Regions from separate parts of the Mesorhizobium sp. ISC11 genome, predicted to be linked through region 2. Evidence: predicted binding sites of a transcription regulator. Region 2 holds the regulator's gene; the other holds the start of a gene.
The links. The regulator LexA, encoded in region 2, represses DNA repair genes until DNA is damaged. The targets are predictions, from matches to a motif close to TGTTCNNNNTGTGTTCNG.

Region 1 (4,562 bases), 110 kb from region 2:
CTTCGGGGCCGAGGTCGAGCACCCAGTCCGCGGTTTTTATCACTTCGAGATTGTGCTCGATGACCACCACCGTGTTGCCCTGGTCTACCAGTTCGTGCAGCACTTCCAGCAGTTTGGCAACGTCGTGGAAATGCAGGCCAGTGGTCGGCTCATCCAGGATGTAGAGCGTCTTGCCGGTCGCCTTGCGCGACAGTTCCTTGGCGAGCTTGATGCGCTGCGCCTCGCCGCCGGACAGCGTTGTCGCCTGCTGGCCGATATGGATGTAGCCGAGGCCGACCTGCTTCAGCGTGTCGAGCTTGTCGCGCACGCCGGGCACGGCGGCGAAGAAATCGACGCCTTCCTCGACCGTCATGTCGAGCACGTCGGCGATCGACTTGCCCTTGAACAGGACATCGAGCGTCTCGCGGTTATAACGCTTGCCGTGACAGACGTCGCAGGTGACGTAGACGTCGGGCAGGAAGTGCATCTCGATCTTGATGACGCCGTCGCCCTGGCAGGCCTCGCAGCGGCCGCCCTTGACGTTGAACGAGAAGCGTCCCGGCTGATAGCCGCGCGCCTTGGCCTCCGGCAGGCCAGCGAACCAGTCGCGGATCGGCGTGAAGGCGCCGGTATAGGTGGCCGGGTTTGAACGCGGTGTGCGGCCGATCGGCGACTGGTCGATGTCGATGACTTTGTCGAGGAATTCGAGGCCCTCGATGCGGTCGTGGTCGGCCGGATGTTCGCGCGAGCCCATGATGCGTCTCGAGGCGGCCTTGAACAGCGTCTCGATCAGGAAGGTCGACTTGCCGCCGCCGGACACGCCAGTGACGGCGGTGAAGGTGCCGAGCGGGATTTCGGCGGTGACGTTCTTCAGATTGTTGCCGCGCGCGCCGACGATCTTTATGCGGCGGTTCTTCTTCGCTTCACGCCGCACGCCGGGCGTCGCCACTTCGAGCGCGCCCGACAGATATTTGCCGGTGATCGAATTGGGATTGGCCATGACCTGCTGCGGCGTGCCCTGGGCGATGATCTCGCCGCCATGGATGCCGGCGGCCGGGCCCATGTCGACGACATAGTCGGCATGCAGGATGGCGTCCTCGTCATGCTCGACGACGATCACCGTGTTGCCGATGTCGCGCAGGTGCTTCAGCGTATCGAGCAGGCGCGCATTGTCGCGCTGGTGCAGGCCGATCGACGGCTCGTCCAGCACATAGAGCACGCCGGTCAGGCCGGAGCCGATCTGCGATGCCAGCCGGATGCGCTGGCTCTCGCCGCCCGACAGCGTGCCGGAATTGCGCGACAACGTCAGATAGTCGAGCCCGACATCGTTGAGGAAGCGCAGCCGTTCACGGATTTCCTTGAGCACACGCACCGCGATTTCGTTCTGCTTGTCGTTGAGCGACGCGGGCAGGTCGGTGAACCACTGGTCGGCCTTGCGGATGGAAAGCTCGGTGACTTCGCCGATGTGCCTGCCGGCGATCTTCACCGCCAGCGACTCGGGCTTCAGCCGATAGCCCTTGCAGACCGGGCAGGGTGTGGCCGACATGAAGCGCTCGATCTCCTCGCGCATCCAGGCGGATTCGGTCTCTTTCCAGCGCCGCTCGAGATTGGGGATGACGCCTTCGAAAGTCTTCGTCGTCTTGTAGGAGCGCAGGCCGTCATCATACTGGAAGGTGATCTCGCGCTCGCCGGTGCCGCGCAGGATGGCTTCCTTGGCCTCTTCGGTTAGATCCTTGAACTTGTCGCCGAGCTTGAAGCCATAGGCCTTGCCCAATGCCTCCAGCGTCTGCGCGTAATAGGGCGAGGTCGACTTCGCCCACGGGCTGACGGCGCCGTCGCGCAGCGAGATGTTTTCATCCGGCACGATCAGATTGCCGTCGATGGCGCGCTGGCTGCCGAGACCGTCGCAGGTCGGGCAGGCGCCGAACGGATTGTTGAACGAAAACAGCCGCGGTTCGATTTCCGGAATGGTGAAGCCGGAGACCGGGCAAGCGAACTTTTCCGAGAACAGGATGCGCTCATGCGTCTCGTTCTTCGACTTGTTGACCGAATCCTCGCCGGTCTGGCTGGAATCGAGCGGCTTGTCGGCGAATTCGGCGACCGCCAGCCCATCGGCCAGCTTCAGCGCCGTTTCGATGGAATCGGCAAGCCGAGTCGCGAGATCGCCGCGCACGACGATGCGGTCGACGACGACATCGAGGTCATGCTTGTACTTCTTGTCCAGCGCCGGCACGTCGGCGATCTCATAGAAGACGCCGTCGACCTTGACGCGCTGAAAGCCCTTCTTCTGCAGTTCCAGCAATTCCTTGCGGTACTCGCCTTTGCGGCCGCGCACCATCGGCGCCAGGATGAACAGGCGCGTGCCTTCCTCGATCGCCAGCACGCGGTCGACCATCTGCGAAACCGTCTGGCTCTCGATCGGCAGGCCGGTGGCCGGCGAATAGGGGATGCCGACGCGCGCAAAAAGCAGGCGCATATAGTCGTAGATCTCGGTGACGGTGCCGACCGTCGAACGCGGGTTCTTCGATGTGGTCTTCTGCTCGATGGAAATGGCAGGCGACAGGCCGTCGATCTGGTCGACGTCAGGCTTCTGCATCATTTCGAGGAATTGCCGCGCGTAGGCCGACAGGCTTTCGACGTAGCGGCGCTGGCCCTCGGCATAGATCGTGTCGAAGGCAAGCGATGACTTGCCGGACCCCGACAGGCCGGTCATGACGATCAGGCTGTCACGCGGCAGGTCGAGATCGACATTCTTCAGATTGTGTTCGCGCGCCCCGCGAATGGAAAGATATTTATGGTCGGCCATAGCCGGTCGCCGCCTCAGAATCTGGAATTTCCTGGAATGGCGGGTTTTCCCGGCCATCCCCTATGTAGGTAGTTTTGCCGCCACGTCGAGAGACGCCACAATTCCCGACAAAAGCGTTTAAGCGTCTTTCGCGTGAACGGGCAAGCGGAAAGAACAAAGGCCGAACACGCTCCTGACAAAGCTGTGCAAAACTGACTTGTACGTAACCTCCCGACGATCACGTTTTTCGGTAACCGGCTATTGATAGTTGACGCGGGCAACCCAGGAGCGCAGTCTCCGGAAGTCAACGAAGCCGGCCGTCTTTCGATGGCCTCGCCGCCCAAAGGCGGCCTGTGAGACGCCGCAGGCATTTGCGATTTGTGCTTCGAATTGACAACAATCGCAACGGACAGAGGAGCGGAGCTATGACGCCACCGGATCGTCCCCTAGGGTTCCAGTTGTCACTGGAGCCGCGGCAGGCATAAGTGCCAGGGTTTAGCGTCTGCGCCACCCGGCAAACCGTGACCTGCCATATCCCCTAAAAATCAGAGACTGCTAGTCGGATCGTCGGCCGAACGCCGCGGTGCATCCGAAATCAAACGCCGGCAGTACACTCCCGGCAAAGTTGGATTTGAGATCCAGAAGGCCCCGTCCGTTTGCCCAAGGCACGGCGGGGCCGTTTTATGTGGGGAACGCTCATTTCCGCGCGCACTCAGTGACGCGGCGGCCCGATCGAGCCGGCGCCGACATCGACGGTGATGCTGCCGGAAATCCTGACATCCGTATCGCCGATCTTGAATGTGCCGTTCTCGCCGGCCGGCAGCGCATCGTCCGGCTCGGGAGCCGGCTTGGCGATGCGGTAGTCGCCGGTCACGCCGGGCAGGGCGCTTTTTTGCGTCGACGGCGAACTGTCCTCTGCAAGAGCCGCGCCGCTCACGAGGCTGGCAACAGCGAGCACCATGACGGCGATGACGGGACGCAGTGGTCTGGAAGGATGAGTGTCGGTCATCCCAGGACTATAGTGGCGCGCCGCCGATGGAACCAGACCGGCATCGTCAAATCTTCGGCAGCCGGCCGGACTCCGCTCCGGCCCTGGCTTACGCCGCCTTTTTGCGCGTGTCGAAAACATGGTCGACGATGCCCCATGCCTGCGCCTCGCGGGCGGTCATGAAGTGGTCGCGGTCCAGCGTGCGCTCGACCTCTTCATAGGTACGGCCGCAATGCTGCGCGTAGAGCTCGGTCATGTGCCGTTTCGTCCTGCCGATGCGCTCGGCATGTCGCTGGATGTCGGAGGCCTGGCCCTGGAACCCGCCCAGCGGCTGATGCAGCAGGATGGTGGCGTTCGGCAGGGAAATCCGGCGCCCCGGTGTGCCTGCCATCAGCAGGAACGAGCCCATCGAAGCGGCAAAGCCCATGCATACGGTCGACACCGGACAGCTGATATATTGCATCGTGTCGTAGATGGCGAAACCACTGGTCACCACGCCGCCCGGCGAGTTGATGTAGAGCGAGATCTCCTTGTCCGGATTGTCCGATTCCAGCGACAAAAGCTGCGCGCAGACCAGCGCCGAGATGTCGTCGTTGATCTCGCCGTTGATGAAGATGATGCGCTCGCGCAGCAGCCGCGAAAAGATGTCGAAGGCGCGTTCGCCGCGGCTCGATTGCTCGATGACCATCGGCACCAGACTGGCAACACCGCTCATTTTTCTTCTCCGATTTTCTATTATGCCGCGCGCAGAAGGCGCGGTGCGTTCGCGGCGATGGGCTTTCCAATTGCGCGCAAACCGAGCGAAAGACG
Region 2 (4,562 bases):
GGCAGGCTGGCGGTGCGCGGCCCGACCGGCTGCCGCTACATGGCCGATATCAGGCAGAAGGACTACGTGCGCGACGGCTGGAACATCACCGGCGACACCTTCACGCAGGACGAGGACGGCTTCTTCCATTTCGCCGCGCGCTCCGACGATATGATCGTCAGCGCCGGCTACAACATTGCCGGCCCCGAGGTCGAGGCCGCACTTCTGTCACATCCCGACGTCGCCGAATGCGCTGTCATCGGTGCCGAGGACGCCGAGCGCGGCCAGATCGTCGAGGCGCATGTCGTGCTGGTGCAGGGCGTGGCGCCTGACGCATTGACCACCAAGCGCCTGCAGGACCATGTCAAGGCGACGATCGCACCCTACAAATACCCGCGATCGGTGAAATTCATTGCTGCTTTGCCCAAGACCCAGACCGGCAAGATCCAGCGCTTCCGGCTGCGCACGGAGAAAGTCAATTGAGCGAGCCCTACGATCCGGCGTCCGAAGGCGCACAGATGTCGTTCAACGAGCGCATGTCGTACAGCGACTATCTGCACCTGGAGAAAGTGCTGGAGGCGCAGACGCCGCTGTCGTCGGCGCATGACGAGATGTTGTTCATCATCCAGCACCAGACCTCGGAACTGTGGATGAAGCTCGCTTTGCACGAGATTGGCGCCGCGATCCGCTCGATCCGCGCCGACCGGCTCGAGCCGAGCTTCAAGATGCTGTCGCGAGTCGCGCGCATCTTCGAGCAGCTGAACAATGCCTGGGATGTGCTGCGGACGATGACGCCCAGCGAATATACCGAGTTTCGCGACGCGCTCGGCCAGTCCTCGGGTTTTCAGTCCTGGCAGTATCGCGCCATCGAGTTCATGGCCGGCAACCGCAACCTGGCCATGCTCGGCCCTCACAAGCATCGGCCTGACCTTAGCGGAAAGCTGGAAGCCATCCTGGCCGAGCCATCGCTCTACGACGAAGCGTTGCTGCTTTTGGCGCGCAACGGATTCGACATCGGTGCCGATGCCAGGCGCACGGACTGGCGTGAGACGCGAACCGAGAATGAAGAGGTCCTGGTCGCCTGGCAGACTATCTACCGCGATCCGCAGCGCTACTGGATGTTCTACGAACTGGCCGAGAAGCTGGTCGACTTCGAGGATTATTTCCGCCGCTGGCGCTTCAACCACGTGACCACGGTGGAGCGCATCATCGGTCTGAAGCGCGGCACCGGCGGCACGTCGGGTGCTTCGTATCTGAAGAAAATGCTCGAGGTCGTGCTGTTTCCGGAGCTGTGGACGGTCCGCACCCGGCTCTGACATCATCGAAATGAGAACAGGCTCACCGAAGGGACGCTCTGTGGCGGAAACCCTTCGCGAACAACCGGGGACTGACCATGAGTGGAATTCCTGATCTCGCCGCAGTCGAAGCGATGGATGCCACGGATCCGCTGCGGGCCATGCGCGACCGTTTCATTCTGCCGGAGGGGGTGATCTATCTCGACGGCAATTCACTGGGGGCAGCATCTCATGCCGTTTTCGGCGAGCTGCAGCAGGCGGCGACGCAGGAATGGGCCCAAGATCTTATCCGAGCCTGGAACACGGCCGGATGGTTCGAGATGCCGATCGAACTCGGCGACCAACTCGGACGCCTGATAGGAGCCGCGGCCGGCCAGACCGTTGTCTGCGACACGACATCGACCAACATCTACAAGGTGCTGCACGCAGCGATGGAGATGCGGCCCGGCCGGTCAGCCATCGTCGCCGAAGGTGACAGTTTCCCCACCGACCTGTACATCGCCGAAGGCGTGGCCTCGACCCGGGATGGCGTCCTGCTGCGCCTCGCGGGTGTCGACGCGCCGACCATCGAAGAGCTGATCGACGAAAACGTCGCGGTGGTGCTGGTCAACCACGTCAATTACAAATCGGGTGAACTGCGCGACATGGCGGCGCTGACGCGCAGGGCTCATACGGCCGGAGCGTTGATCGTCTGGGATCTCTGCCACACCGCCGGCGCCCTGCCCGTCGAGCTCGATCAGGCAAATGCCGATTTCGCTGTCGGCTGCACGTACAAGTACCTCAACGGCGGTCCGGGCGCGCCGGCCTTCATCTATGCCGCGCAGCGCCACCACGGCGATATCAGCCAGCCGCTCAGCGGCTGGTGGGGCCATGCGCGGCCCTTTGCCTTCGAACGGGGTTATGTTGCCGGCACCGGCATCCGCCGTTTTCTGTGCGGTACGCAACCGGTCCTGTCGATGCGGGCGCTCAAAGGCGCGCTTGCCATCTGGAGCGACGTCGACATGGCGGCATTGCGAAAGAAGAGCGTCGCGCAGACAGAACTGTTCATCCAGCTCGTCGAAGCCAAGTGCGGCGCCTACGGTCTCACGCTGGAGACTACCCGCGACGCGACCAGGCGCGGCAGCCAGGTGTCGTTCCTTCACGACCATGGCTATCAAATCATGCGGGCGCTGATCGAGCGCGGGGTGATCGGTGACTTCCGCGCACCGTCGACCATCCGTTTCGGCTTCACGCCGCTCTATGTCAGCTACAAGGATGTGTGGCTGGCGGTTGAGGTTCTGGAAGACATTCTGCGCACGGGTGCATGGAAGGACCAGCGTTTCGCCGTCAAGGAAGCCGTTACCTGACGCACCGATCCCGGCGATCCGCCGTCGCTGCCCTCACTGCCTGGCAAATGACGGAGAGCTGAATTTCCAGCCAAAATGCCCAACTGACGTTGGCGTTTTGGCTCCGTTTCGTTCACGGCCAACGAACGTCCCGAAGGTTGCAATCGCCCCTTGTCGAGGTCGATCGACAGATAATGCCAAGCTTTGGTAGGGGATAAGCCACAGGTCATTAACCATAACAATTTCAATGTGAGCAGGCGCATTGCCGAAGGTGGCGCCCGTCGATCGTAACCCGCTGGCAAGCGCCAAATAATTTCAGCAGCCTTAACAAATTCATTAAACTTTAAACGGTTGCAGAACACAACTGGAACAGATAGTGTTTGTTCTGGGTTTGTTTTTCGATTCTGGTTTCAGGGAACCTGGGGGCCGCCATGCTGACACGCAAGCAACATGAACTGCTGATGTTCATCCATGAACGCCTGAAGGAGAGCGGCATTCCGCCATCCTTCGACGAGATGAAGGAGGCGCTCGACCTTGCCTCCAAATCCGGGATTCATCGGCTGATCACGGCCCTTGAGGAGCGCGGCTTTATCCGCCGGCTGCCCAATCGGGCCCGCGCGCTGGAAGTGCTGCGGCTGCCGGACTCCATCGCGCCAGGCCTCAATGCGGCAAAGAAGTTTTCGCCAAGCGTCATCCAGGGCAGTCTTGGTCAGGGTGGTGCTCTTGGCCGGCAGATCAAGCCGGCGCCTTCGCGGATGCCTTCGCCCGGCAATGACGACGATGCGGTCTCTGCCGTTTCGATCCCGGTCATGGGTCGCATCGCCGCCGGCGTGCCGATCGATGCCATCCAACATCAGACGCATTCGATTTCGGTGCCGCCGGACATGATCATGGGCGGCGCGCACTATGCACTGGAGGTCAAGGGCGATTCGATGATCGAGGCCGGCATCTTCGACGGCGACACCGTTATCATCCGTAACGCCGACACGGCCAGCCCCGGCGAGATCATCGTGGCGCTGGTCGATGAAGAGGAAGCGACGCTGAAGCGGTTCCGCCGCAAGGGCGCCTCGATTGCCCTCGAAGCCGCCAATCCAGCCTATGAGACACGGATTTTCGGGCCGGACAGGGTCAAGGTGCAAGGCAAGCTCGTCGGCCTGATCCGTCGCTACTGAGACGGCTGTGGGTTGACCACTGGCTTCTCGGGTTTCTTGAAGGGTGCCAGCCCCCTCGCCTCGCGAGAGTATTTGCGTTGCGTGTGCCAGGGCCGATATGGGCTGTCCACCGCGAAGCTGATCGTCGCCGGCGTGGTCGCCGATTGGCGATCGAAGAAGACCGCGGCACTGCCTTTGCGAGCCAGTTGCCGCTTGGTGATGACGAGAACCAGTTGGTTATGACAGGCGTCATAGGCGGTGGCGTCGTTGACGACGATCAGCTCGGCGAAGCCGCAGGCTTTCCAGGTGTCCTTGCGGTCCTCGACATAGGCAATGATCGCACCGGACATGTGCCTGGCCACGCAAACGCCTGAGGAGCAATAGAACGGCGATCCCGGCGGTAGCTCAACGGCATCCGCGACGTCGAATTGCCCATCCCTGTTGTCGAACACTTCCGGAACGACGATGGTTTCCGATGTCAGCGCGCGTTTCCAGTTGTCGACGGTGAATTCGTTCGGCCGTTGCCGGCTAACGGCAAGCTCACCGCCACCGATCGGCAACGCCACCAGCCGGGCGTCTTCCGAGATCAGCACATCGGGCGTGCGCGTATCCGAGACGGTCAGCAAGCCTGCCAACGCGAATGGCAGAGCCGCGAGCCGCAGCCATGTCGTCGCCATCGTCGCGATGACCAGGGCAATGGCCACCAGCAGGACCGACTGTTGCGAAATCAGCCCGACCCCATCGACAGGCGAACGCTCGGAGATCCAGCCCGATATGGCGATCATCATCGTCAGGCCCTTGCCCATCAGGTA

Region 1: uvrA (excinuclease ABC subunit UvrA) is a predicted target of LexA. The motif match lies at 2,935-2,952, and genes of this name have one in related genera.

Annotation. Positions count from the first base shown of each region.
Region 1 is NZ_JAVSPW010000001.1:1,911,600-1,916,161, reverse strand. It holds gene uvrA (excinuclease ABC subunit UvrA) at 1-2,785, opposite strand, end outside; gene RPF88_RS09595 (hypothetical protein) at 3,477-3,773, opposite strand; gene RPF88_RS09590 (ATP-dependent Clp protease proteolytic subunit) at 3,862-4,467, opposite strand; gene RPF88_RS09585 (SRPBCC family protein) at 4,488-4,562, opposite strand, start outside.
Region 2 is NZ_JAVSPW010000001.1:1,800,214-1,804,775, forward strand. It holds gene RPF88_RS08980 (AMP-binding protein) at 1-462, shown strand, start outside; gene kynA (tryptophan 2,3-dioxygenase) at 459-1,295, shown strand; gene kynU (kynureninase) at 1,373-2,620, shown strand; gene lexA (transcriptional repressor LexA) at 3,031-3,771, shown strand; gene RPF88_RS09000 (ComEC/Rec2 family competence protein) at 3,765-4,562, opposite strand, start outside.